DNA from 4 places in the Tardiphaga alba genome. Region 1 is predicted to be linked to each of the others. Evidence: predicted binding sites of a transcription regulator. Region 1 holds the regulator's gene; each other region holds the start of a gene.
What was found. The regulator PhoB, encoded in region 1, activates phosphate uptake and scavenging genes when phosphate is short. The targets are predictions, from matches to a motif close to TGTCATNNANCTGTCAT.
Positions count from the first base shown of each region.

Region 2: a site for PhoB is predicted at 1,837-1,853, ahead of phnC (phosphonate ABC transporter ATP-binding protein). Genes of this name have one in related genera too.
Region 3: a site for PhoB is predicted at 5,247-5,263, ahead of RPMA_RS24355 (YdcH family protein). Genes of this name have one in related genera too.
Region 4: a site for PhoB is predicted at 4,599-4,615, ahead of RPMA_RS01960 (alkaline phosphatase). Genes of this name have one in related genera too.

Region 1 is NZ_CP036498.1:601,723-608,897, forward strand. Features, by position in the region: gene pstB (phosphate ABC transporter ATP-binding protein PstB) at 1-685, shown strand, start outside; gene phoU (phosphate signaling complex protein PhoU) at 714-1,424, shown strand; gene phoB (phosphate regulon transcriptional regulator PhoB) at 1,497-2,201, shown strand; gene RPMA_RS02860 (GcrA family cell cycle regulator) at 2,394-2,903, opposite strand; gene RPMA_RS02865 (aspartate aminotransferase family protein) at 3,350-4,561, shown strand; gene argF (ornithine carbamoyltransferase) at 4,561-5,487, shown strand; gene RPMA_RS02875 (Hsp33 family molecular chaperone) at 5,654-6,610, shown strand; gene apaG (Co2+/Mg2+ efflux protein ApaG) at 6,737-7,126, opposite strand.
Region 2 is NZ_CP036498.1:1,657,994-1,665,168, reverse strand. Features, by position in the region: gene phnD (phosphonate ABC transporter substrate-binding protein) at 1-857, opposite strand, end outside; gene phnC (phosphonate ABC transporter ATP-binding protein) at 975-1,790, opposite strand; gene RPMA_RS07815 (LbetaH domain-containing protein) at 1,979-2,626, shown strand; gene RPMA_RS07810 (alpha-D-ribose 1-methylphosphonate 5-triphosphate diphosphatase) at 2,623-3,807, shown strand; gene RPMA_RS07805 (DUF1045 domain-containing protein) at 3,860-4,564, shown strand; gene RPMA_RS07800 (class I SAM-dependent DNA methyltransferase) at 4,569-5,108, opposite strand; partial or broken gene RPMA_RS28525 (tetratricopeptide repeat protein) at 5,426-5,779, opposite strand; gene araD (L-arabinonate dehydratase) at 5,892-7,175, opposite strand, start outside.
Region 3 is NZ_CP036498.1:5,090,284-5,097,458, reverse strand. Features, by position in the region: gene RPMA_RS24390 (hypothetical protein) at 1-702, shown strand, start outside; gene RPMA_RS24385 (tetratricopeptide repeat protein) at 740-1,399, opposite strand; gene rpsU (30S ribosomal protein S21) at 1,550-1,858, opposite strand; gene RPMA_RS24375 (5-(carboxyamino)imidazole ribonucleotide synthase) at 2,081-3,175, opposite strand; gene purE (5-(carboxyamino)imidazole ribonucleotide mutase) at 3,175-3,663, opposite strand; gene RPMA_RS24365 (DMT family transporter) at 3,884-4,780, opposite strand; gene RPMA_RS24360 (YdcH family protein) at 4,847-5,053, opposite strand; gene RPMA_RS24355 (YdcH family protein) at 5,312-5,494, shown strand; gene RPMA_RS24350 (NAD(P)/FAD-dependent oxidoreductase) at 5,701-6,810, opposite strand; gene RPMA_RS24345 (sensor domain-containing protein) at 6,957-7,175, shown strand, end outside.
Region 4 is NZ_CP036498.1:398,843-406,017, reverse strand. Features, by position in the region: gene RPMA_RS01985 (invasion associated locus B family protein) at 1-189, shown strand, start outside; gene rlmN (23S rRNA (adenine(2503)-C(2))-methyltransferase RlmN) at 313-1,551, shown strand; gene RPMA_RS01975 (hypothetical protein) at 1,554-2,030, shown strand; gene RPMA_RS01970 (phosphatase PAP2 family protein) at 2,133-2,939, shown strand; gene argG (argininosuccinate synthase) at 3,160-4,491, shown strand; gene RPMA_RS01960 (alkaline phosphatase) at 4,673-6,433, shown strand; gene RPMA_RS28695 (OmpA family protein) at 6,725-7,175, opposite strand, start outside.

The DNA of each region.
Region 1 (7,175 bases):
CCTGAACCTCGCCACCAACCGCGTGACCGCCTTCATCGGTCCGTCGGGTTGCGGCAAGTCCACGCTGCTGCGGATCTTCAACCGCATGTATGACCTCTATCCGGGTCAGCGCGCGGAAGGTCAGGTCATGCTCGACAGCCAGAACATTCTGGACCCGAAGCTGGACCTCAACCTGCTGCGTGCCCGCATCGGCATGGTGTTCCAGAAGCCGACCCCGTTCCCGATGACGATCTATGAAAACATCGCCTTCGGCATCCGCCTCTACGAAAAGATTTCCAAGGCGGAGATGGACGTGCGCGTAGAGAAGGCGCTGCGTGGCGGTGCGCTCTGGAACGAGGTCAAGGACAAGCTCAACGCTTCGGGCCTGTCGCTCTCGGGCGGTCAGCAGCAGCGTCTGTGCATCGCGCGCACCATCGCGGTGCGTCCGGAAGTGATCCTGTTCGACGAACCGTGCTCGGCGCTCGATCCGATCTCGACCGCCAAGGTCGAAGAGCTGATCGACGAATTGAAGGATCAGTACACGATCGCGATCGTGACCCACAACATGCAGCAGGCTGCGCGTGTCTCCGACACCACCGCCTTCATGTATCTCGGCGAGCTGGTTGAATTCGATCAGACCAACAAGATCTTCACTTCGCCGAGCGATCGCCGCACCCAGGATTACATCACCGGCCGTTTCGGCTGACGCGACATTATCGCGAGAGGATTGAGCTATGGCTTTTGAACACACGACCAAGGCCTTCGACGACGACCTCCAGGAACTTACCCGCCTCGTCGCCGAGATGGGTGGCCTAGCCGAGCGTCAGATCGCAGAGTCCGTCGATGCCTTGATCCGCCGCGACGTCGCCCTCGGCGCACGCGTGGTGGCCACTGACGCTGAAATCGATCACCTGCAACGGGCGATCGAAGAACGCGCCGTCCTGACGATCGCCAAGCGTCAGCCGATGGCCGTCGATCTGCGCGAAATCGTTGGTGCGCTCCGCGTTGCCACCGATCTCGAACGTATCGGCGATCTCTCCAAGAATATCGGCAAGCGCGTCAATGCGCTGGACAGCGATTTCCACCCGCTGAAGCTGATCCGCGGTCTCGAACACATGACTGATCTGGTCAACACCCAGGTCAAGGCTGTGCTCGATGCCTATGCCGCCCACGACCTGCCGGCAGCGATGACGGTCTGGAAGGGCGACGAAGAGATCGACGCGATCTGCACCTCGCTGTTCCGCGAACTTTTGACCTATATGATGGAAGATCCGCGTAACATCTCGTTCTGTATCCATCTGATGTTCTGCGCCAAGAACATCGAGCGGATCGGCGATCACGCGACCAATATCGCCGAGACCGTGTTCTACATGATCGAAGGTCAGCAGATGGTCGACAAGCGCCCGAAGGGCGACATGACCAACTTCGCGACTCCGGTGAGCTAAGGCTTCTCGCGGCGAGCCGAGCTCGCCGCGACTTGCTCGCCTTTGCCGCACGACAGATAGGAAACTAGCCATATGAACGCGCGCATTCTGGTAGTGGAAGACGAGGAAGCTCTGACCACGCTGCTGCGCTACAATCTCGACGCCGAAGGTTACGACGTCGAGACGGTTGCCCGCGGCGACGATGCCGACACCCGCTTGAAAGAGCGCGTGCCGGACCTCGTGGTCCTCGACTGGATGTTGCCCGGCCTGTCCGGCATCGAACTGTGCCGTCGCCTGCGGGCCCGGCCGGAAACCAAGGCATTGCCGATCATCATGCTCACCGCCCGCGGTGAGGAAAGCGAGCGCGTTCGTGGCCTTGCGACCGGCGCTGACGATTACATCGTCAAGCCGTTCTCGGTGCCTGAGCTGCTCGCCCGCGTGAAGGGTCTCCTGCGTCGCGCGGCGCCGGAGCGTCTCGCCACCGTGCTGGCTTTCGGCGATATCGAGCTGGATCGCGACAAGCGCCGTGTGGTGCGCGCCGCCCGTCCGATCGATCTCGGCCCGACCGAATACCGGTTGCTCGAATTCTTCCTCGAGCATCCCGGCCGCGTGTTCAGCCGCGAGCAACTGCTCGACAGCGTCTGGGGCCGCGACATCTATATCGACGAGCGCACCGTTGACGTGCACATCGGTCGTCTCCGCAAGCTGCTCAATCCGGCCGGCGAACCCGACCCGATCCGCACCGTGCGCGGCGCTGGCTACGCGCTCGATGATCGCTTCGACAAGGCGGCGGAGTAAGGCGCCGCTGGCATTGTTAGACACCGTCATGGCCGGGCTTGTCCCGGCCATCTACGTCTTTGCCTTGGTCGAGGCGTGGATACCCGGCATACGCCGGGCATGACGGCGGTAAATCAGGCGTTTCTCAACGATCTAAAAACAAAAATGCCCGGCTCATCGCCGGGCATTTTTTGTTTGTGCTGTTTGCTGCAATCAGCGCACCGGCTTCGGTGCTGCGCGACGGCGGTCGCTCGCCGGCTGGTAGGCGATGCGCGAATGGTGCGCGCAATAGGGTGCGCCGGCCACGGACTTGCCGCCGCAGAAGTAGAAGTCGGCGCTGGCGGGATCGCCCACCGGCCAATGACAGGTGGCGTCGTTGAGCTCGACCAGCTGCAGGCGCTGGCTGATCGGGATGACGTTATCGACCGAGATCGGGTCCGGCTCCATCTCGACTTCGTAATTGTGCGCGAGAGCGGTATTGCCGCGGGCGATCGGGCGCGGCATCCGCACCATCTGCTGGGCGGGACGTGGCTTGCGCGGCCGCGGGGCAGCAGACGAGGGGCTCTTCGCGCGGCCCGACAGGCCCAGGCGATGGACTTTACCGATGACGGCGTTGCGGGTGACGTTACCGAGTTCCGCGGCGATCTGGCTCGCGGAAAGGCCGCCTTCCCAGAGTTTCTTCAATTGTTCGACGCGATCGTCGGTCCATGTGATTACCGTCATCGCATAATCCCTTCGTAGGCGCAGAACCAAAACGGGCCGCCGCGCTGCGATCTGAAACCTCAAAAACCTCGTGGTCAGAATCCCTTAGCGCTCACCGGGCGCGCTATCGCGTCCGGCCTTACGCCGCACTTATGGTGTCAAAGGGTCAACTGCCGCACGAGATGTCGTATCCGACAAGCGAAAAACTACAATATGGCGCGACTCACGCGCAAGAGTCGGGCGAGTCACATCCACATGCTTTGTGTCAACCAAACAAGAAAATCTGCTTTTTTGACGACCTCGTGTGACTTCAAGGCCTCAGTGCGCGGTTGACACCCTGCACAACGCCCATAGAATAATGCGCGCGTGCCGCCCGAGAAGGGCGGCACGTTTCGTTTTGAGGGTCTTTTGTCCGGTGTCGTACGGACGTCACGGACTCAAGACCACAGCTATTGATCGGAACGGTTATGACCAGCAACGCACCATCCTCGCAAATTTCTCAGGCGCATCTGCTGCCTGTCTTCGCGCGCGCGGATGTTGCCTTCGAGCGCGGTGAAGGTTCCTGGCTGATCTCGACCACCGGCGAGCGCTATCTCGATTTTACCAGCGGCGTCGCGGTGAATTCGCTCGGCCACGCGCATCCGCATATGGTCCAGGCGCTGCAAGAGCAGGCCACAAAATTGTGGCACATGTCGAACCTGTTCAAGAGCCCGGATGGCGAGCGCCTCGCTGCGCGGCTGTGCGAAAACTCGTTTGCCGACTTCGTGTTCTTCGCCAATTCCGGCGCCGAGGCGATGGAATGCGCGCTGAAGGTCACGCGCCACTATCATTTCTCCAAGGGAAACCCGGAGCGCACGCGCATCATCACGTTTGAAGGCGCGTTCCATGGCCGTACCCTCGGCACGCTGGCTGCTACCGGCGCCGCCAAGTATCTCGAAGGCTATGGCAAGCCGCTCGACGGCTTCGACCAGGTGCCGCTCGGCGATCTCGATGCGGTGAAGGCCGCTATCGGTCCGGAGACTGCTGGCATCGTGATCGAGCCGCTGCAGGGCGAAGGCGGCGTGCGCGCGGCTTCGAACGCCTTTTTCAAGGCGCTACGCGAGCTGTGCGACAAACACGGCATCCTGCTGATCTTCGACGAAGTGCAGACCGGCATGGGCCGCACCGGCACGCTGTTCGCCTATGAGCGCCTTGGCGTGACGCCGGACGTGATGTCGCTGGCCAAGGCGCTCGGCGGCGGCTTCCCGATCGGCGCGTGCCTTGTTACGGCTGCTGCTGCCGAGGGCATGGCGCCCGGCTCGCATGGCTCGACCTTTGGCGGCAATCCGCTGGCGGTGGCGGCTGCGAATTCCGTGCTCGACGTGATGCTGAAGCCCGGCTTCTTCGATCAGGTCAACAAAATGACGCTGCTGCTGAAGCAGAAGCTCGCCGGCGTGGTCGATCGCTATCCGACCGTGCTGCAGGAAGTGCGTGGCGAGGGCATGCTGATCGGCCTCAAGGCCGTCGTCCCGGCGCCGGATCTCGTCGGCGCGCTGCGCGATGCCAAGTTGCTGACAGTTGGTGCTGGTGACAACGTCGTGCGTTTCTTGCCGCCGCTGATCGTCACCGAAAGCGATATCGACGAAGCCGTGCAGCGTCTGGAACAGGCTTGCACCGTGTTTTCGAAGGGAGCGGCATAATGAGTACGCCGCGGCACTTCCTCGACCTCACGGCAGTCTCTGCCAGTGAGTTGCGCAATATTCTCGACGCAGCCGGCGCCATGAAGGCGAAGCTGAAGAGCAACGGTCTCGAAGACAATCGCCCGCTGAAGAACAAGACGCTGGCGATGATCTTCGAAAAGCCCTCGACGCGCACCCGCGTGTCGTTCGAGGTCGGCATGCGTCAGCTCGGCGGCGAAGTCGTCATGCTCACCGGCGCCGAAATGCAGCTCGGTCGCGGCGAGACGATTGCCGACACGGCGCGCGTGCTGTCGCGCTTTGTCGATATCATCATGATCCGTATCCTCAATCATGACTCGCTGATGGAGCTGGCAAACAACGCAACCGTGCCGGTCATCAACGGCCTGACGCGTTTTTCGCATCCGTGCCAGGTGATGGCCGACGTGATGACCTATGAAGAGCATCGCGGCTCGATCAAGGGACGGACGGTGGCCTGGGTCGGCGACGACAACAATGTGCTGATGTCCTGGGCGCATGCCGCAGAGCGCTTCCAGTTCAAGCTGAACATCGCGACCCCGCCGCAGCTCTCGCCGAAGAAGGCGTTCAAGGACTGGGCCAAGGGCTCGGGCGCGAACATCACCTTCTCCAACGATGCCGATGCCATGGTGAAGGGTGTCGATTGCGTCGTCACTGACACCTGGGTCTCCATGGGCGACAAGGAAGGCGAGATGCGCCACAACCTGCTGCGCCCGTATCAGGTCAACGAACGCCTGATGGGCCTCGCGCACAAGGACGCGCTGTTCATGCACTGCCTGCCCGCGCATCGCGGTGAGGAAGTCACGGACGCGGTGATCGACGGTCCGCAGTCCGTGGTGTTCGACGAGGCCGAAAACCGCCTGCATGCCCAGAAGGGTATTTTGGCCTGGTGCCTCAACGCGGTGAGGTGAGGAACTCTTTCTTCCCTCTCCCCCTGCACAGCTTCGCTGTGCTTGGGGAGAAGGAAGAGGGCTGCCGTATTTGGATCGGGTTCCTCGCCCTTCCGTTTCCGCTCCATGGTCACTAAATAGCGGCCATGACCTCATTCTCCGATCAAAATCTCCAGCCCGACACCCCATGCGCGCGCCATCCTCCGTTCCGGTCGATGACGCCGTGTTGCCGTTCGACGTTGCGCCGCTCGATCTGCGCGGTCGGCTGACGCGGCTGGGGCCGGCGCTCGACGAACTGCTTTCCAAGCACGATTACCCGACGCCGGTGGCAAAGCTGCTGGGCGAGGCGATCGTGCTGACCACTCTGCTTGGCTCGGCGCTCAAGTTTGACGGCCGTTTCATCCTGCAGACCCAGACCGATGGTCCGGTGTCGCTGATGATCGTCGATTTCCGTGCGCCCGATCGCATGCGCGCCTATGCGCGCTTCGATGCCGAGCGCCTGAAGGACGGCCTTTCAACGGCAGAGCTGCTGGGCAAGGGCCATCTTGCGATGACGGTCGATCAAGGGCCGGATATGAGCCGCTATCAGGGCATGGTCGCGCTGGACGGCGGTACGCTGGAAGATGCTGCCCACGAATATTTCCTGCGCTCCGAGCAGATTCCGACCAAGGTGCGCCTTGCCGTCGGCGAGGAGTGGCGCGGCGGCGAAGGCGGTCCGACCCATGGCTGGCGCGGCGGCGGCATGCTGCTGCAATTCCTGCCCAAGGCATCCGACCGTGCGCAGCGCGACATGCATGCCGGCGACGTACCCGAGGGCGCCGATATCGACGTGGTGCCCGAGGATGACGCCTGGGTCGAAGGTCAGTCGCTGATCTCGACGGTGGAGGATGTCGAACTGATCGATCCCGATCTGTCTGGCGAGCGGCTGCTGTTCCGCCTTTTCCATGAGCGCGGTGTTCGCGTCTTCGCGCCCACGCCGCTGCAGGCGAAATGCTCGTGCTCGCGCGAAGCGGTGTCCGGCATGCTGAAGGGGTTCGATCCCCAGGATCGCGCGGATATGGTGGAGAACGGCAAGGTCGTGGTGACCTGCGAGTTCTGCTCGTCGGTCTATGAGTTCACGCCGCAAGAAGCGGGCGTCGAATAAAGCGCTGATCTCACAGCCGTCATTGCGAGGAGCGTAGCGACGAAGCAATCCAGTTCTTGGCCCTGGATTGCTTCGCCCAAACGAACTGCGCTGCAATTCGTCAGGGCTTGCAATGACGGAGTTAAACTAGTTCAGCACCCGCCTGGTCGGTCCATCCAGCGAAAACAGCGGCACATCGATCTCGAACCGTTCGCCCTGGTCGGTCACCATCTGATAGGTGCCCTCCATGAAGCCTGATGGTGTCGGCAGCGGCACACCCGACGTGTATTCGAAGCGCTCGCCAGGCCCGAGCACGGGCTGCTCGCCTACGACGCCTTCGCCGCGCACTTCCTGCGTCTTTCCCGATGCATCGGTGATGACCCAGTGCCGCGTTTTCAGCTGCACGGTTTCCTTGCCCGCATTGGTGATGACGATCGTATAGGACCAGAAGAACTGCTGCTTCTCTGCCGAGGAACGGTCCGGCATGAAGTTGGGCTCGACGGTCACTTCGATCTGTCGGGTTACGGCGCGGTACATGGGATCATCACTCGGGGACGCTGGACCGGCAACATAACGAAAAACGAGG
Region 2 (7,175 bases), 1.1 Mb from region 1:
TGGAAGCCCTTCTTCTGGCCGTCGGACAGCTTGTCGAAGGCCGCCTTGTCCTTGGTCGGCGCTTCTTCGAACGCCTTGCGGATGGCGGCCTTGAGCTCTTCCGGCAGGTCCGAGCTATAGGCATAGGGGCCGTTGATGATCGGCGCCGACTTGTGGATGATGCGGAAGTCGTCCTTCTTCATCACCGAGCCGTCAGCATTCTTCAGCATGCCTTTGGTGATCATCTGGGCCAGCGTGGAGTCGCCGTCATTGGTCCACTGATTGGCAACCACATCGACGGTGCCCTGCGACAGCGCCAGCATCGCGTTTTCGTGGCTACCGGTGAACACGACCTTGCTGAAATAGGTGTCGGCATCGGTGATGCCCATCTTGTCGAGCTCGAAGCGCGGCACATTGTTGCCCGAGGTCGAATTCGGATCGACCAGGCCGAGATTCTTGCCCTTCAACTCCTGCACGGTCTTGTAGGGGCTCGTCGCCTTGACGAAGAACACCGAATAATAGCCCGTTGAACCGTCGATATTGATGTCGTTGGCGAAGGCATCGGTCTTCACGCCGGTGAGGCGGGCGCGGGCGAACGAGGCCGAACCGTAGCTGGCCAGATGAATATTGCCCGAACGCTGGCCTTCGATGACGGCGGCATAGTCATTGGCGATGCGCAGATTGACCTTCACGCCCAGCTCCTTGGAGAGATAGGCGGTGAACGGTGTCCAGCGCTCGGTGACGCCCGAGGCGTTCTCTGCGGGCACGACCGCGAAGGTCAGTTCCGGATACTTCGCCTTGTAGTCCTGGGCCGAAGCCGAGGTGGCGGCGAAAGCCAGCGCCGCGGCGCTGAGCAGAATGGAGCGACGATTGATCATGGCAATCCCTGCGTGATCTGGAGAGGTGACGGAGTTTCTTGTTGCTAAGCGGAGCGTCTATCGCCGCGATGACATCACCCGCGCAAAATGCGGGCGCGGACCATTGCGGAAATTCGATCAGGCGACGGCGGCTGCGCCGTATTCCGGAACGCGTGCGCCGACTGGCGCATGTATTGGCGTCGATCCCATCACCTCATCGGCTTCGAGATCGTAGAGTTCGCGGGCAATGTGCTCGGTGAGCTGCGCAGGCGCGCCATCGAACACGACACGACCGGCCGACATGCCGATCAGGCGATCGCAATAGGTGCGTGCCAAATCGAGCGAGTGCAGGTTGCACATCACCGTGATGCCGAAATGCTTGTTGATACGCAGCAGCGCATCCATGACGATGCGTGTGTTGCGCGGATCGAGCGAGGCGATCGGTTCGTCGGCGAGAATGAGATCGGGCTGCTGCACCAATGCGCGGGCAATGGCGACGCGCTGCTGCTGGCCGCCCGAGAGCTGGTCGGCGCGCTGCGAGGCATATTGCGCCATGTCGAACTGTTCGAGTGCGGACATCGCCAGCGCGCGATCTTCATCGGGCCACATCTGCGTAAGCGAGCGCCATTGCGGCATGCCGGACAGGCGCCCCATCAGCACGTTGGTGAGCACGTCGAGACGGCCAACGAGATTGAATTGCTGGAAGATCATGGCCGAACGCGCACGCCACTGGCGTAGTTCGCGCCCCTTGAGCGCAGTCACATCGAGACCGTCGAACATGATGCGGCCCGCAGTCGGCTCGGCCAGACGATTGATCATTCGCAGCATCGTCGACTTGCCCGCGCCGGAACGACCGATCACGCCGACGAAAGCGCCGGGCGCAATCGTGTAGTTCGCGTTATCGACCGCCGCCTTGGTACCGAAGCGGCACGTGAGGCCTTCGACTGCAAGCATGAGATACTCCGGTATCAATAAATTAACGAACCGGTATCGCTGGGGAATGACAGTGATGTGACGAATAAATTGCAGGGCTTAACCCGCAGCCCTGCGGCGATGCGGCGCGGTTTTTCATTCCTGCGTCACGCGCCTGTCACGAAAGCGTCTGATGACGCCTCACCCGCATTTGAAGTCACGGAGCCGTCATGGTCGGAAAGATGCTGTCGCTCGATCCCGTTATCGAGCCGAGCGCAAAACTCAAAGACGCTACATTCGGCCGCTATAACGAAGTCGGCGCGCGAACCGTGCTGAATGAAGTATCGATGGGCGACTACTCCTATGTCGAGCACGAGTCCCAGATCACCTATGCGACGATCGGAAAGTTCTGTTCCATCGCTTCGCTGACGCGGATCAATCCCGGCAATCACCCGATGGAACGCGCTGCGCAATCGCATTTCACCTATCGCGCCAGCGCCTATTTCCCCGGCGAAGCCGATGACAGCGACTTCTTCGCATGGCGCCGTGAACATCACTGCATCCTCGGCCATGATGTCTGGCTCGGCCACGGCGCGGTCGTGCTGCCCGGCCGACAGATCAGCACGGGTGCGGTGATCGCCGCCGGCGCCATCGTCGCAAAAGATGTTCCCGCTTACACCATCGTCGCCGGCAACCCGGCGCGGCCGATACGGCGGCGTTTCTCGCAGGCGGTCGAGGACGGGCTGATGACCCTCGCCTGGTGGGACTGGGATCACGAGATGTTGCGGCAAGCTTTGCCGGATTTCCGCAAATTGTCTGTGGATGACTTTCTGAGCAAGTATAAGGGCGTCAAGGCGACGCAGGTGGAGACGGCATGACTGAACTTTACATCGAAGGCGGACGCACCCTGCTCGGCACCGAGATCGGCGAGACCTCGCTGACGATCTCGGGTAACGTGATTGCCGGGATCGGCGATGCCGCCCATGGCGCATTCGGCCTCGACGCCAGCGGACTGCTCGTGATGCCGGGGATCGTCGATATCCATGGCGACGCTTTCGAGCGCCAATTGATGCCGCGTCCCGGCGTCGATTTCCCGGTCGATGTGGCGCTGATCGACAGCGACAGACAGGCCATCACCAACGGCATCACCACCGTCTTTCACGGCACCACATGGTCGTGGGAGCCGGGACTGCGCGGCGCCGACAATGCGCGCAAGCTGCTCGCCGCCATCGAGACGCTGCGGCCGCAACTTGCGGCGGATACGCGCTTCCATCTGCGGCAGGAGACGTTCAATCTCGATGCGGAAGACGAGATCATCGGCTGGATGAAGGACGGCCGCATCGACCTGCTCGCCTTCAACGACCATATGGATCTCGCCGGCATCTCCAAGCCTGCGAAGCGCGCGCGCATGGTGGAACGCACCGGCCTCAGCAGCGAGGCCTTCGATCAGCTGGTGGACCGCGTGCTGTCGCGCGCCGATCAGGTGCCGGCCTCGATCGCCCGGCTGGCCGAGGCCGCCAATGCGGCCGGCATCCCCACGCTGTCGCATGACGACAACAGCCCGGCGATGCGCGCTGGCTTCCGCGATCTCGGCGTCCGCATCGCGGAATTCCCGATCAATGAGGAAACCGCAATCGCTGCCGCGGAAGCCGGCGACTTCATCGTGTTCGGTGCGCCCAACGTGGTGCGCGGCGGCAGCCATACCGGCTGGACCAAGGCTTCCGACATGATCGCCAGGGGCCTCTGCTCGGTGCTGGCGTCGGACTATTATTATCCCGCGCAGCTGCTTGCGGCATTCCGCCTCGTCCATGACGGCATTCTGGCACTGCCGCAGGCATGGTCGCTGGTCTCGTCGGCCCCGGCCAGAGCGGCCGGCCTCACCGATCGCGGCGACATCGCGCCGGGGCGGCGGGCCGACCTGCTGCTGATCGATGACAGTATCGCGCTGCGCCCGCGCATCGTTGCCGTCATCGCCAATGGCAAACTGGCCCATCTCGCCGATGGCGCGCGGTTGCGCCCTGCGACAGCCTTGCCACATCAGGCGATTGCTGCGGCCTGACGGACGATCATGCTCTCTGGAGCATGATCCCGTCATGCTCTATGCTGGACCCATGAGTGACTATCCGAGATATGCGATCTATTTCGCACCCGACGCCGACCGCGCGCTGACGCGGTTCGGCGCCGAAACCCTGGGCTATGACGCCTATAGCGGCCACGACATTGACCATCCAGATTCGCTGACGACCGAATTCGAGGATTGGAGCGCCATCACCAGGGATCCGCGCAAATACGGTTTCCACGGCACGCTGAAGGCGCCGTTTGCGCTCGCAGAAGACACCAGCGAGGCCGAACTGCTGGCTGCCGTCGATGACTTCGCGGCGGAGCCGCGGGAGATCCCGATCATCGCGCCGGTGGTCCGCACCATTAGCGGCTTCACGGCCATCGTCCCGCGCGAAGACGACGATGACGAGTTGCATCTGCTGGCGGAAGCCTGCGTGCGCGACTTCGATTCCTTCCGTGCGCCGATGACGGCGGACGACCGCGCGCGTCGCAAGCCCGATGCGCTGACGCCGCGCCAGATCGAGCATCTCGACGATTGGGGCTATCCTTATGTGTTCGAGGACTTCCGGTTTCACATGACGCTGACCGGACGATTGCCGGAGGAGCGCGGCGCACAGGTGCTCGCCACCTTGCAGCATCACTTCTCCGAACTCGATCTCGAAGCGCTGTCCATCGACAGCATCGCTGTATTCAAGCAGGACAGCAGCGCGACGCGCTTCCGCATCATCAAGCATGTGGCGCTGACGCCGGCCTGATCCGTCAGCGACGGCGCCAGACGAACAGCGTGCCCTTCACGGGCATGTTCGCTTCCAGCCGGATATCGACAGGGCATTGCTCCAGCAATTCAAAATAAGGCTCGGCGAGGCGAAGCAGATAGTCGTCCGCATGGGCGAAACGGCCGGATGGCAGGATCGCGAAATCCTGGGCGGCACATTCGATGCTGGCCGCGAAGATGCCGCCATGCATGACAGCCTGCGCGATCACAGCCATCGCAGCATCGAGCCTGCCGAAATAGATCAGCGTATCGGCCGCGAAGATGAGATCGAACGCAGCGGAATGCGCGCGGAGATGATCCAGCGCTTCGGCATGGACCAGCGCGTCGTAGACGCCGCGCTGCTCTGCGCGGGCCAGCATCTGCGTGGACAGATCGACGCCTGACAAATCGCCGCCCCATGCCACAAGATGCGGCCCCGCGAGGCCGGTGCCGCAGCCGAGATCGAGCATGTGCTCGAAGCTGCGGCGATGACCGCTGACCAATGCGGCAAGTTGCGCCGGCACGTCATAGCGCAGCACGCCCACCAGCTTGTCGTCGAAGCCCGCGGCAAACGCGTCGAAATGGGCCTCGACATAAGCGGGGGAACGCTGTCGATCGCCCGCCGAGCGACGGCATCGTTCAGGTGCCGCTGCACGGGGTCATCGGGTGTCGCCGCGATCAGCCATTCGCCCAGCCCCAGCGCCGCCTTGTCATGACCATAGGCACTCAGCAAGCCGAAGCCTTCACGGATGACATCGGTGATGGGATCGGCGTCACTGCCGGCGATCGCGGGATAGCGCGCGATGGCGCCGGCGACATCGCCGTCGATCATCGCGGCAAACATATGGGCACGGACATAGCGGCGCACCGTTTCGCCGGCGAGCGGCGTATCGTTGCGCGCCGACTCAAACGCCGCTGCGCTGTCTCTGAAGCGCCCCAGTTGATAGAGCGATTGCCCCAGCAGCAGATGCACGACGGCATCCGCCTCGCCGCGCGCAACCACCGCCTGCAGATAGCTCGCCGCCTGGTCGTACCGCGATGCACGGAAGCACGCGACGCCCAGTCCGAAATAGGCGTCACTGAGATCCGGATCGCAAGCGAGCGCCTGGAGGAAACCATGTTCTGCCGCAGCGGCATCGCCTGCTGCATCGGCCGCCACGGCCTGCTGCAGCCAGACCTGCGCTGCAGCCTTGTCTTGATCGGATATGTCAACCATGCCGCCGTCCACCAACGCCGGCGACACCACCAGGCGTGCACCGCGAATCCGGTGCAGCCCTGATCTAGGTCAACGCGGCGCAAGCGGGAAGACGCGCCGTTGTCACAGCGTATCAGTAGATCGCCGGTTCCTTCACCGGCGCGCCGAAATCGGTGCGCAGGAAATCGAAGTCGCAGCCTTCATTGGCCTGCTGGATATGTTTCGAGAACATCCAGCCATAGCCGCGTTCGTAATTGCGCTCGGGCGCGACCCACGCTGCGCGACGCTTCTCCATCTCGGCATCGGAGATATCGAGATTGATGGTGCGCGCATCGACGTCGAGCGTGATCATGTCGCCGTTCTGCACCAGCGCGAGCGGACCACCGATGAAGGACTCCGGCGCCACATGCAGGATGCAGGCGCCGTAGCTGGTGCCGCTCATGCGGGCGTCGGAGATGCGCACCATGTCGCGCACGCCCTGCTTCACCAGTTTCTTCGGGATCGGCAGCATGCCCCATTCCGGCATGCCCGGCCCGCCCTGCGGCCCGGCATTGCGCAGGATCAGCACGTGATCCGCAGTGACATCGAGGCTTTCGTCGTCGACGGCCTTCTTCATGCTGGGATAGTCGTCGAACACCAGCGCGGGGCCGGTGTGCTTGAGAAAGCGCGGATCGCAGGCCGACGGCTTGATCACACAGCCATCCGGCGCGAGATTTCCCTTCAGCACCGCCAGCGCGCCTTCGGCATAGATGGGATCATCGACGGTGCGGATGACATCGCTGTTATACACTTCGGCGCCGGCAATGTTCTCGCCGAGCGTCTTGCCGGTGACGGTCATCACATCAAGATGCAGATGCTCCTTGATGCGCCCCATCAGGCCAGGCAATCCGCCGGCGTAATAGAAATCCTCCATCAGATAGGTGTCGCCGGACGGACGCACATTGGCGATGACCGGCACCTTGCGGCTCGCGATCTCGAAATCATTGAGGCCGATATCCTGCCCGGCGCGGCGCGCCTGCGCGATCAGGTGAATGATGGCATTGGTGGAGCAGCCCATCGCCATCGCCACGGTGATGGCGTTCTCGAACGACTTGCGCGTCTGGATCTTTGCCGGCGTGAGATCCTCCCACACCATTTCAACTATTCTTCGGCCGCAGGCCGAGGCCATGCGGATATGGCCGGCATCGGCGGCGGGAATCGATGACGCACCGGGCAGCGACATGCCGATGCTCTCGGCGATGGCTGTCATGGTGGAGGCCGTGCCCATGGTCATGCAGGTGCCGTAGCTGCGCGCAATGCCGCCCTCGACTTCCAACCACTCTTTCTCGGAGATATTGCCGGCGCGGCGCTCATCCCAGTATTTCCAGCCATCGGAACCGGAGCCGAGCGTCTTGCCCTTCCAGTTGCCGCGCAGCAT
Region 3 (7,175 bases), 1.4 Mb from region 1:
ACCCGGGAGGACCGGCCGCCGGCGCCCGCCGCCGCGAGCGTGCCGGCCCCGGACAAGGCTGTAGCCAAGCCGGCTGAGGCAGCTGCCGCTGCGGTGGATGCTCCCGAGCCTGCACCGACCACCACAAAGAAGGCCACTGAAAAGCCGGTCGAGAAGGCTGCCACCGACAAGTCCGACAAGGCTGACGCGAACAAGGCCGTCGAAGCGCGCCGCCATGCGCCTGCGCGTGAAAAGGCGGCTGCCAAACCCGAATCTGCCAAATCTGAATCTGCAAAGGCCGAGCCGGCGAAGTCTGAAGCACCGGCGCCTGTGCTTGCCACCGTCGGTACAGCCCCGTCCGGCGATGCCAATGATCTCGCCCGCGCCGCCATCGAACGCCTGAGCCGTGGCGAGAAGGTCGAGACGCCCCGCGCGCCGGAGCCTCGGATGCCCGAGCGCACAGCGGCCGCCCAGCCGCCGGTGGCGCCTGCAGTACAACCGGCTCAGCAGGCCCAGCCGATGCAGCAATTGCCGCCGCCGATCGTGGTGTCGAATCCGAGCGTTGAAGATGCCGTGCCAGCGCTTCAATCGCGTGGCCCGCGTCCGCCGGGTGAGGTGCCGGTTCCGATGCGTGAAATGCAGGCCGATGCGGGGAACGTGGCGGTCGTACCAATGTCGTCGAGGACGTGCTCAGCGGTGCGAAGTCGATGTTCGACAAAGTGATCCCGCGGTCGTTCGAGCGGTAAGCTTCTTAGTCGCGCTATCCCGTTCGTCCGCCATTCCGCGTCACGCCATCGCGTGCGGGCTGGTCGTTCGGTCGTAGCAGCATGGCGCGGCTGAAGGAGTCAGCGGCCTTCTCGCGATTTCCGAGCTTCTCATAGGCGGCACCACGCGCCATCCAGACCTGCGCATTGCCAGGTGCGACGCTTGATGCCTCGTCGAGATCGGCGGCCGCTTCCTGATTCTTGCCGAGTGCGAGATAGCAGTGTGCACGCCCGAGCAGCGGATCAGCCTGCTGAGGCGTCAGGCCATTGGCTGACGTGAAATCGGCAATCGCGAATTCATACTTCTTTTCGGACTGGTACAGCATGCCACGCTGGTAAAATGCCTGCGCGCTGTAGGGATCCAGGTCGATCGCGGTGTTGAGGGCGACGAGCGCTTCTGCACTTTGGCCGGACTGCGCCAAGCTCGCACCGCGCGCGGCCTGCACTTTGGCTTCCTGCGGGTCGGTCTTTGCGGACAGCCCGCGCGTGGCCGGCGCCGCTGCGGCCGTCGTTTTCGGTTCTTCCTTGTCGCCCGGTCCCAAAGATCCCAGGTTGAACGAGCATCCGCCGGCGCATAACCCCGTGATCAGCAAGGCGGTCGCTAAGGCGCTGCGCTTGCCAATGCAGGATCGTGATTTGCGGAGCGGGTAGTCCATGCAGGGCAAATCTCACGCGGCGATTGATCTGATATTGGTACCCTGCCGGAATCGAAATTGCACCCGGTCAAAGCAGCGCGCTTTAGAACACGTTTGCAAAAAAATAACGCGGGCCGAAGCCCGCGTTATCGAAATCAAATATCGGTCTGCTTAGCGGGCCGGGCGCGGAGCGCCAGCACCTGCGCCGCCAGCACCCGGACGTGCACCACGGTCGCCGCCGGGGCCGGCGCCGAACACCGGCTTCGGCTTCATCGGCAGCAAGCCTTCGCGCTGCAGCTTCTTGCGGGCGAGCTTGCGTGCGCGACGCACGGCTTCAGCCTTTTCACGGGCCTTCTTCTCAGACGGCTTCTCGTAGTGACCGCGGAGCTTCATCTCGCGGAAAATGCCCTCGCGCTGCATCTTCTTCTTCAGCGCCTTGAGAGCCTGGTCAACATTGTTATCGCGAACGAGAACCTGCACGCGGCATCCTCTTCATCATACGGATCAGAATTTCGGGTAAGAAAAGAGCCGACAGAGGCCAAGCTCTTAACCTGTAAGGGCGCTCATCTAACAGATGAAATGGTGAATGTCCACCACGCCCAAAAGCTCATTGTGTGATTTTCCGCGGAAAATCGAGGATTTCTCACCAAGACGCCTCGGGTTCCCGGGCCGTTCAGGCGGCAAAATGGGTGCCAGAGAGGCTCAAACCTCCGGTTTGACCTCGACCACATGGCCCATCTTGCGGCCCGGACGGGGCGAGCCCTTGCCGTAGAGATGCACCGTGGCGCCGGGGACAGTCAGCCACTTCGGATAATCGAGGATGTCGTCGCCGATCAGGTTGGTCATGGTGACCTGGCCGAGGCGCACGGGCTTGCCGAGCGGCCAGCCGGCAATGGCGCGGATATGCTGCTCGAATTGCGAGACCGAGGCGCCGTCCAGCGTCCAGTGGCCGGAATTGTGCACGCGCGGGGCGATCTCGTTGACCACGAGCGACGCCCCATCCTTGCCCGGCACGACGAACAGTTCGACCGCGAAGGTACCGACATAGCCGAGCGCCGTGCCGATCTTCTCGGCAATCTCGCGCGCCTTGGCAGCGAGCGCATCGGGAATACGGGCAGGGGCGTAGGAGAATTTCAGGATGTGATCGCGATGCTCGTTTTCGGTGACGTCGAAACATTCGACGCTGCCGTCGGTACCGCGCGCCGCAATCACGGAGACTTCGCGCTCGAACGGCACGAAAGCTTCGAGGATTGCCTCTTTGGTGCCGAGATCGTCCCAGACCTGATCGAGATCATCGCCCGGGCGGATCATTGCCTGGCCCTTGCCATCATAGCCGAAGCGTCGGGTTTTGATGACCGCGGGCAGGCCGAGTTTCTCGACGGCGTCGCGGAGCTCTCCAACACTGGAGACGCTGGCATAGCCGGCAGTGCCGATGCCCAACGAGGTCACGAAATCCTTCTCGACCAGGCGATCCTGCGTGGTCTTCAGGATGCTTTGCGCCGGCAGCACTGGACGGCGCGCATCAAGGATGAGCGCCGTGGCTGCGGGCACGTTCTCGAATTCGTAGGTGATGACGTCGCAATCATTGGCGAACAGTTCGAGCGCCTCGACATCGGCATATTCGGCGCAAGTCGCGTTTTGCACGACATCGAACGCCGGCGAATCCGGATCGGGCGAAAACACCTGGCACTTCAGGCCAAGCCGCGCTGCTGCCAGCGCCAGCATACGACCAAGCTGGCCGCCGCCGAGAATCCCGATGGTGTCGCCGGGCTTCAGCACCTTCATTGCTGGTGCCATTACTTGATGCTTTCCGGCTTTTCGGCCACGGCGTCGGTCTGCGCCTGACGCCAAGCCTTGAGGCGGGTTGCAAGGGCTGGGTCGTGAAGCGCCAGCACCGAAGCTGCAAGCAAGGCAGCGTTGATCGCGCCGGGCTTGCCGATCGCCAGCGTGCCGACAGGAATACCGCCGGGCATCTGGACGATAGAATAAAGAGAATCGACGCCGGAGAGTGCCTTCGACTCGACAGGCACGCCGAACACCGGCAGCTCCGTCAGCGCAGCCGCCATGCCCGGCAGGTGGGCAGCGCCGCCGGCACCGGCGATGATGACCTGAAACCCAGCCGCCTTGGCCCCCTTGGCAAACGAAACCAGCCGGTCGGGGGTGCGATGGGCCGAAACAATGCGCGCGTCATGGGCGATACCCAGGGCCGTCAGGGTATCGACGGCGTGGCGCATGGTTTCCCAGTCGGACTGGCTTCCCATAATAATGGCGACGGGCGCGGACATTCCGGTATTTTCTTTCGCGAATCCAAGAGGATAGCTGGAAATACAAGCGTCGCCCCCTGCCGGGCAGGGAGCGTTCAAGAACAATCTCGTCTTTGAAGACGGGACAGCCTTGTAACAAATCCGATGCAAAAGAAAACCCGATGCGAAGGCGACGAAAGCGCGGATTTTACGCGGCCTGGGTGCCTGACGCCGCGGTAGCCCGGTAACCGCCTCGCGGCATCTATGTTGCGGAAGACTTCCGCAGCGCGAGCGTCACCCCGCCAAGGGTGAGCGCCATGGCGGTTACCTCGCGCAGTCCCAGCGGTTCCCCGAGCACGACCGCCGCGCCAATCACCCCCAGGATGGGAACAACCAAAGTCCCCATAGCCGCCGTCGAGGGCGGTAGACGGCGGAGAGTGGCGAACCAGGTGAGGTAGCAGATGCCCATCGGGCCGAGGGTCATATAGATCAGCGCGCTCCACCCGGTCGGAGTGAGGGCGGCGATATCGGGTTTCTCGAAGATCAGTCCGAGAATGACCATAGGGAAACAGCCAAGCCCGACTTGCCATGCCGCCAACGCAATGGGCGCGACCGGCAAGGGCGATCGCATCAATACGCTGCCCAGTGCGAATAAGGTTGCTGAGCCCATCGTGAGAGCGATTCCGAGCAGCTTATCTTGCGTCAGAGCAAAGCCGTGCTCGCCCATCAGCACCACGATGCCGGCAATGCCGAGCACCAGCGCGATGACGTCGCGCAATCCCGGACGGTGACCGAGAATGGGCCATGCGAAAAGCGTAGCCCAAATGGGCATTGTGTAGACGAGCAGTGCGCCTTCGCCGATGCTGAGCATTTTCAGTGCGACAGTGGCAAAGCCCATCCATGCGAAAACATTCGTGAAGGACGCGAACAGCAGCCGCGGGATTGCATGCCGCGGGACGCGTAGTTTTTCGCCGTAGCCGATCGCAATGCCGGCCAGAATAATCCCGGCTGCGGTGCCGGCAACGCCACGCGCAAACAGCGGTGGCCAGTCGCGTAGCAAGATCTTGATGATTGGCCAGTTCATAGCCCAACCGGTGGCGGTGACACCGAGGCAGATGAAACCGATCAGGCGTGCATGAGGGGGCGTGGGAGTCGGCATGGCCGTTTGTTCTAGTCCGCGGCCCGGGAAATGGCCCATGACTACGCCGCAGCGCGACGCGTTGTCTCAGGCAATAATGTCGGGGGTAATCTGATCCGAGATGTGAGACATGCGGTCGCGCAACTGAAGCTTGCGCTTCTTCAGGCGCTGTAGACGGAGCAGGTCGGGTGCAGGCGAATGCTGCAGCGCCTCGATGGCGGCATCGAGGTCGCGATGTTCTTGCTGCAATCGGGCCAATTCGGCGGGGAGTTCGCGATCTTCGTCGTCGTTCATGGTGTTAGCTGACTTGGCGCTGACTTTAGCCTGCCACTCATTGGCGAGTTTCTCAGTGGACTATCGCCGGTGTGCGTGCACCGCGCAAGCCAGATGGTTCCGGGAATTTTGCACAGCACCCGGTTACGATTCGTTTTTCACGATACGCGGAGCATGGCGGTACAATTTTCAAGACCCATCGACAGATGTCCACTGTCATGTAGACTTCATCGTCCAACCGAATCCAAAACTAGGTCCCACCTACCGAGGAGTTTTCGAATGGCACTTCAGGCGCATCTCGTTGAACTTGAACGCAAGCACAAGGTTCTCGAAAGCGAATTGCACGACGCGCTCGTCCACCTTTCCACTGACGACCTCAGGATCGTGGAACTCAAGCGTCGCAAACTGATGGTGAAAGACGAAATCGAACGTCTTAGGCAAGCCAGCGATACACTTCACTAGCCCGTCCAGAATCAATTCTGCTGAAATCAAGATTCTCCTGACGTAACGCCTCACCCCATGACGTTCGCAGGATCGCGTGCCGGTATCGCGAATTCGAGATGCTTGCACGCTGCCGCCCTTGCGACGAAGCGATCAGACAAGACGGTTGGACCTGATTGCTTCGCCTGCAAGTGCGTTTGCAGACGATCGTTGATCCCCGGTGACTTTTATCTCGAGATTCCTGAGGCCTCCGCGACATAGTCCGCGATGGCGAGCGATGACGTCAGGCCGGGCGACTCGATTCCAAACAGGTTGATCAATCCCGGCACGCCGTGAACCTGCGGCCCCTGAATCATGAAATCCTGGGTCGCGACGGCGGGTGGAACGATCTTCGGCCGCATGCCGGAATAGCTAGGCATCAGCGCGCCATCCGGCAGTGCGGGCCAATAGCGCCGTATCGCCGGATAGAAGCGCTCGCCGCGCGCTGGATCCACTTCGTAGTCGACATGATCGACCCATTCGACATCGGGCCCGAAACGGGCCTGTCCGCCGAGATCCAGCGTCAGATGCACGCCGAGGCCGCCGGGCTCCGGCACCGGATAGATCAGGCGTGAGAATGGCGCCTTCGTATTGCAGCTGAAATAGCACCCCTTGGCCAGATAGGCCGGTGGGATCAGGTCAAGCGGCATGCCTTCGAGCAGGCGTGCGACCATGGTCGCGGACAGGCCCGCGGAATTGATCAGCATATCGCAGCCGAGTGTCATCGGCGCTTCGCCACCGACTTCGATCTCGAAACCATCAGCAGTCACGCGCCCGCGTTCCAGTGGTGCGAGAAATGCGAAAGCGGCACCGGCGGCTTCTGCCTCACCGCGCATTGACAGCATATAGCTATGGCTGTCGATGATGCCGGTGGATGGCGATAGCAATGCGGCTTCACAGGCGAGTGCGGGCTCGAGCGCGCGGGCCTCGTCGCCTGACAGAACCTGCATATCGCCGACGCCGTTGGCTTCCGCATGGGCCTTGATCGAGGCCAGTTTGTCGATCTCTTCAGGCCGGGTGGCCACGATCAGCTTGCCGCAATTGCTATGTGGAATGCCGCGGCTGCGGCAGTAGTCATAGAGCTTCTGTTTTCCGCTTACGCAGAGACGCGCCATCAGGCTGCCGGCGGGGTAGTAAATCCCTGCATGGATCACCTCGCTGTTGCGCGACGAGGTGACGGTGCCGATCGCATCGGCCGCTTCGAGCACGATAACCTCTCGCCCGGCCTCGGCAAGCCGACGCGCGATGGCCAGACCCACGACGCCGGCGCCTACGACGACGCACTCAACCTTGTCCATGTGTTCCGCCCGATCTTAGTAAAATATTAAACATGTCAGCGGATTACCGCGCGTTTTTTGCGTCGTGTCAGATTGTCGGCAGATGCATTTACCTGATCAAAATACCTGCAATTGAACACTCCCACCTGCGAATACGCGGGTGAACAATGACTGGCAAGATAGGCCGAGCGAGCGAGAAGGCGACAAGATGCGCCATCGCTGTCGCATGTCTGATCGCCACCGTGACCTCGGCGCATGCCGCGGATGGGCAGGCCGGTGACCTCGTGACTTTCGACCCTTATTTTGCTTTGCATGTCGTTATGGGCGGGCTGGTGGCAGGTGCTTTCACCACGGCCATCGTCTTCTGGGTGGCGTCAGCGCTTCGC
Region 4 (7,175 bases), 200 kb from region 1:
TACACTCAGGGCGATGGGCTCTGGATCAAGAATGCGGCCGAGGAAGAGCGTCTCGTCGAGGCGCTGCGCAAGGCCGGCGACGTGACCGTGAAGGGCCTTTCTGCCAAGGGCACCGAAACCACGGACTCGTTCTCGCTGAAGGGCCTGGCCCAGGCGCTGGACAAGGTTGCCCAGGAGTGCCGCCGGTAATCGCCGGCGGAACTCGCCCTAAATCCTTGTCGCCGTTAATATTGCCGCATTTGGCGCCTTTCCATTCGGGCGCGAAAAGCCTATTTGAGGCTTCAATTCCCGTGACATCAGTGATCGAACGCCATGACCCCCGCTTCTGCCGAGGCCAGCACTGCCGTTGAAACCACCCTCCCGCCGGGTCAGATCCCGCTGGAGAAGGTGGCGACCGAGACCTATGTGCCGCTGGCAAAACCCTCGCTGATCGGCCTGTCCCGCGCTCAGATCGCCGAAAAGCTCGGTTCCATCGGCGTGAAGCCGGCGCAGCAGAAGATGCGTAGCCAGCAGATCTGGCACTGGCTGTATTACCGCGGGGTCCAGAGCTTTGCGGAAATGTCCAGCATCTCCAAGGACATGCGGACCGAGCTGGAGCAGCATTTCACGGTCGACCGGCCGGAAGTGGCGGTCGAGCAGATTTCCAATGACGGCACCCGCAAATGGCTCCTGAAGCTGCCCTCGGGCACCCATGGCGAACGCGCCCATGAGGTCGAGTGCGTCTATATCCCCGAGACCGACCGCGGCACGCTCTGCGTTTCCTCGCAGGTCGGCTGCACGCTGAACTGCTCGTTCTGCCATACGGGAACCCAGCGGCTGGTGCGCAACCTGACCCCGGGCGAGATCGTCGCCCAGATCATGGTGGCGCGCGACCGGCTGAACGACTGGGCCGACCGCGACCAGCCGGGCACCAATCGCCGCATCACCAATATCGTGATGATGGGCATGGGCGAGCCGCTCTACAATTTCGACGCGGTGCGCGACGCGCTGCTGATCGTCTCCGACAATGAAGGCATCGGCATCTCGCGCCGGCGCATCACGCTCTCGACCTCGGGCGTGGTGCCGAACATCAAGCGCACCGGCGAGGAGATCGGCGTGATGCTGGCGATCTCGCTGCATGCGGTGCGCGACGAACTGCGCAACGAGCTGGTGCCTCTCAACAAGAAGTATCCGCTGAAAGAATTGCTGCAGGCGTGCCGCGACTATCCCGGCGCCTCCAATGCACGACGCATCACCTTTGAATATGTGATGCTGAAGGGCATCAACGACTCGCTGGACGATGCGAAGCTCCTGGTGAAGATGCTCAAGGGCATTCACGCCAAGATCAACCTGATCCCGTTCAATCCGTGGCCGGGCACGCGCTATGAGTGCTCGGACTGGGCGCAGATCGAAGCGTTCTCGGAATACGTCTTCAATGCCGGCTATTCCTCGCCGGTGCGCACGCCGCGCGGCCGCGACATTCTCGCGGCCTGCGGGCAGTTGAAGTCGGAGACCGAGAAGCTGTCGGCGCGCGAGCGGCAGGCACTGCGCGCGATGGCGATGACGGACTGACGATGGCGCTGATCGGCCGTCTGTTCGTCATTCTCTTTGCCTTTTGCGTCGCCTGTATGGTCGGCGGCACGATCGTCATCTTTTCGATCCTGTTCCCCGAACTCAGCGCCATGGATACCGGGATCGTGAATGCCGATGCGATCAATGTCCTGATCGGTTTCGGCTTCATCTTCTTCTCGGGCTTCGCGCTGATCCCCGCAATCATCGTCGTCGTGATCACCGAGACGTTCAATATCCGCAGCGTGCTGGCCTATGCGATCGGCGGCGGCGTGGTCGGCGTTGCCTGCTATCTCGGCCTGATCCCCTACGACACCACCACCATGACATTCGACGGCATCGTGCGTCGTCATCTGGAAGTGATGACCGGCGCCGGCATCGTCTCGGGGCTGATCTATTGGGTGATCGCCGGCCGTAAGGCCGGAGCATGGAAACAGCCGCGACAGCTGCCGTCGCAGCCGGATGCCGCGGCAAAGCCTTAGCTTCCGGGCATGATCTGATCCGAAAACCGGCATCCACTTTTCGGGATCATGCCCGAGCGCTTTAACTTTCCTTCCCGCGCCTGCTCGGATAAACCGCCCGCCATGAACCGGACCGGCCTCCTCATTGCGCTCGTGCTGCTTGCAGCAATTCTCGTGATTTTCGGCATCTGGCCCGAACTGGACCTCAAGCTCGCCGCGCTGTTCTACAGCCCCGACGCCGGCGGTTTCGCGTATTCCGGGCTGCCTTACGCCCAATTCGCCCGCCACGCGGCCATGTGGATCGCCTGGGCCTTCGTGGCGCCGTCGATCCTGGCGCTGATCGTCAAGCTGATCTGGCCAAACCGGCCGCTGATGGTGAAGGGCCGCACCATGGCCTTTCTGGTTATCACCATGCTGATGTCGGCGGGCTTCCTCACCAATTTCACCTTCAAAAGCTTCTGGGATCGGCCGCGGCCCGTCTCCGTCACCGAATTCGGCGGCCCCTGGCAGTTCAAGGCCTGGTGGGACCCAAGCGGCGAGTGCCGGCGCAACTGCTCCTTCTTCTCCGGCGAGGGCGCCACGGCGTTCTGGACCTATGCCCCCGCAGCACTGGCGCCGCCGAGCCTGCGTCCCGCGGCTTACGCGGCGGCGACCGTGTTCGGCCTTGCCACCTCGGGCTGGCGGATGGCGTTTGGCGGGCATTTCTTCACCGACGTGACCATCGCCGGCCTCGCCTCGTTTCTCGTGATCTGGCTGGTTCACGGATGGATCTACCGCTGGCCACGGACCCGGATGACGGATGAAGGCATCGATCGCTGGCTGACCAAAATCGCCTGGCCCGGCTATGCCTGGCGGCGCCGGATGCTGTCCGGCCGAAACCCGCCGAAGCCTACGCTGGGCAACCGGATTACCGAGCAGCATCACGACTAAAATTGTCGTTGCCCGGCTTGACCGGGCAACCCAGTACACGCCGGCCGGAGTCTACTGGGTCACCCGGTCCTAGCGCGCAATTGCGCGCACGGCCGGGTGACGACAGTAGCGCGCTCCTTGCGGTTCCCGCGTTGACGCGCTTTGCCCGGCCGCGCTATCGCTGACCCAAAGCGCCGCAGGCGCGGCAAATACAACCGAACTAGCCTCGATTGGACGCCCCATGACCACGATCCTGAAGAGCCTCCCCACCGGCAAGAATGTCGGCATCGCCTTTTCCGGCGGCCTCGATACATCGGCGGCGCTGCTCTGGATGAAGCAGAAGGGCGCCAGGGTCTTCGCCTATACCGCCAATCTCGGCCAGCCCGACGAGGCAGACTACGACGAGATCCCGCGCAAGGCGATGGAGTTCGGCGCCGAGAAGGCCCGCCTCGTCGACTGCCGCCAGCAGCTCGTGCATGAAGGCATCGCCGCGATCCAGGCCGGCGCGTTCCATGTCTCCACCGGCGGCATCACCTATTTCAACACCACGCCGCTCGGGCGCGCAGTGACCGGCACCATGCTGGTTTCGGCCATGAAGGAAGACGGCGTCAATATCTGGGGCGACGGGTCCACCTATAAGGGCAACGACATCGAGCGCTTCTACCGCTACGGCCTGCTGACCAATCCGGAGCTGAAGATCTACAAGCCCTGGCTCGATGACCAGTTCATCGACGAGCTCGGCGGCCGCGCCGAAATGTCGGCCTTCATGACCGCGCATGGCTTCGCCTATAAGATGTCAGCCGAGAAGGCCTATTCCACCGACAGCAACCTGCTCGGCGCGACCCATGAGGCCAAGGATCTCGAACATCTCGACTCCGGCATCACCATCGTCAATCCGATCATGGGCGTGCCGTTCTGGAAGGACGACTGCGCGGTCAAGGCCGAGCGCGTCTCAGTGCGCTTCGTCGATGGCCAGCCCGTCGCACTGAACGGCAAGACCTTTACTGATGCCGTCGCGCTGTTCCTGGAAGCCAATGCCATCGGCGGCCGCCATGGCCTCGGCATGAGCGACCAGATCGAGAACCGCATCATCGAAGCCAAGAGCCGCGGCATTTATGAAGCGCCGGGCATGGCGCTGCTGCACATCGCCTATGAGCGCCTGGTCACCGGCATCCATAACGAAGATACGATCGAGCAGTACCGCATGAACGGCATGAAGCTCGGTCGCCTGCTCTATCAGGGCCGCTGGTTCGACTCGCAGGCGCTGATGCTGCGCGAGACCGCCCAGCGCTGGGTGGCCCGCGCCATCACCGGCGAAGTGACGCTCGAACTGCGCCGCGGCAACGACTATTCGATCGCGAATACCCAGAGCCCGAACCTGACCTATGCGCCGGAACGCCTGAGCATGGAAAAGGTGGAAGACGCGCCGTTCACGCCGGCAGACCGCATCGGCCAGCTGACCATGCGCAATCTCGACATCACCGACACGCGCGCAAAGCTGGATCTGTATGCGAAGACCGGCCTGATCAGCGCCGGCGAAGGCGCGACCATTCCGAAGCTGGGTAAGGAATAATGTCGTAGTCCGGATGGAGCGCAGCGCAATCCTCGGACCGACGTTTCAACTATCTCTGCTGTCCCTGCATTACGCTTCGCTCCATACAGATCACCCATCCGGCCGGATGTCATTGACGTGACATCCGGCCGCTTTATTGATGGAGATCATCTGCGACAGAACGCCACTGGCGAGGATTTCCATGACCAGGACCATTTCGCTGGCCGCATTCGCGGCTTTTTTCATGAGCGCATCGTGCCATGCGCAGGCGATCTACCCGATTGATCGCGCGGAGATCCTCAAAGGCAGCAAATTCGACTTCAAGGTCGAGCTTCCCGAAAAGATCGCGGCCTCCGATATCAAGGTGACGATCAACGGCGCGGATCAAACCGCGGCCTTCGGCAAGAGCGCTGACTATATCGAGCGCGAAGACAACAAGGATCAGTCCGCACTGATGCTGCGCGATGTCGTGCTCGACAAGACTGGCGCTTACAAAATCGACGTAACGGCAGGCAACTTCACCAAGTCCGTGACCTGGAACGTGTACGACACCGGCGCACGCCGTGCGAAGAACGTCATCCTGTTCGTCGGCGACGGCATGTCGTTGTCGCATCGCGTTGGTGCGCGCATCCTTTCCAAGGGCATCAAGGAAGGCAAGAGCAGCGGCAAGCTCGCCGTCGATGACATGCCGAGCATGGCACTGGTCGGCACCGCCGGGACGGATTCGATCATTACCGACAGCGCCAATTCGGCGAGCGCCTACACGACTGGCCACAAGAGCGCGACCAATGCGCTCGGCGTCTATGCGGACCGCACCCGCGACGTGTTCGACGATCCCAAGGTCGAGACCATTACGTCGCTCGTCAAGCGCAAGCTCGATCTCGCTGTCGGCATCGTGACCAACACCGAGATACAGGATGCGACACCGGCGTCAATGATCGCGCATACGCGCCGCCGCTCGGCCTATGACGAGATCGTCGCGCAGATGTTTGCGGCCAAGCCCGATGTCATTCTCGGCGGCGGCGCCGCGAACTTCCTGCCGCGCGCTGTCGATATAGGAAAGCGCGCCGATGAAGTGGACTATCTCGCCAGGTTCAAGGAGGCCGGCTATCCCTATGTGAAGACCGCCGGAGAACTGAAGGCAGAAGCCGACAAGTCGGACACGAAAAAGCTGCTGGGCCTGTTCACGCCTGGCAATATGGACGGCGTGCTCGACCGCAAACTCCTCAAGGGCGGCGGCGTAAAGAAGTATCCGGAACAGCCGGACCTCACCGAACAGGTGCAGGCCGCGCTCAACGTTCTGTCACGCAACGACAAGGGCTTCTTCCTGATGGTGGAATCCGGCATGATCGACAAATATGCGCATATGCTCGACTTCGATCGCGCGGTCTATGACGTGATCATGCTCGACAATGCGGTGAAGCTTGCCAAGGAATGGGCAGCCAAGCGCGGCGAGGACACGTTGATCCTCGTCGTGTCCGATCATAGCCACCCGAACAGCCTGATCGGCACCGTCAACGACGACATGAGCACCGAGACGAACCTGCCGCTGCGCGAGCGGATCGGCGTCTATGACAAGGCTGGCTTCCCGAATTATCCGGCGCCGGATGCGGACGGCTATCCATCACGCGTCGATGTGAGCCGTCGCCTTGCGATCATGTCAGCAAGCGTGCCCGATCATTATGAAACGTTGCGACCGAAGCTCGATGGGCCGAACCAGCCGACGGAAGCAGGTGAGGCGCCGAATACGTTCAAGGCAAACGAGAAATACAAGAACGCGCCGGGCGCGATGCTGCGGCTCGGTAATCTGCCGGCGATGATGAATGCTAGCGTGCATTCGGGCGAAGACGTGATCCTGACGGCGACCGGACCAGGCAGTGATCGCGTGAAGGGCCAGATGGACAATACGGAAGTGTTCCGCGTGATGGTGGATGCGCTGGGTCTGGGGGCGAGCACGAAGTAACGCGCGGTTCTTCTCCCTCCCCCAAGCGACGAAGTCGCGCAGCGGGGTCTGGCGGACGAATTCGTCCGCCATAGGTGGATCGAAGCGAGCGTCCAGCGAGCTTCGAGACGGGCGGGGTGCTTCCACCAACTCCGACGTCACGTGGGGATGGACCCCACCCCCGCCTCCGGCGGACCCTCCCCACTGCGCCGCTGCATGGCTTGAGGGAGGGAGACCATTGGCGCCGCCACTCACAATTCAAAAAACAAAAATGGCCGGGATCGCTCCCGGCCATTGTCATGTCAGTTCACCTCAGCGGCGCGGCGGAGCCGTGCCTGCGGGCGGCGGCGGGAGGGATGCCTGACCACCATTCAGCAGCGGCGTGATGTTGCGCACCGTGACGCGGCGGTTCTGACGCTCCGGACCATCGGTCTGAATCTTCAGATACTGCTCGCCATAGCCTTGCGACGTCAGGTTTTCCGCCGGCACCTGGAATTGCTGCGTGAGCAACTCCGCTGCCGACTGCGCACGACGATCCGACAGCGACAGATTGTCGACATCGGAGCCGACCGCATCGGTATGGCCCTCGATCAGGAACACCGCGCGCGGATTGCGCGAGATGGCGCGATTGAGACCATCTGCGATCACCTGCAGCTTCGAGGCTTGGTCTGGCGAAATATCCCATGAGCCCGTCTCGAAATTGATCGAGTCGAGATCGATCGACGGCATACGTTGACGCACCATCGGGCTGTAGCGGATTTCA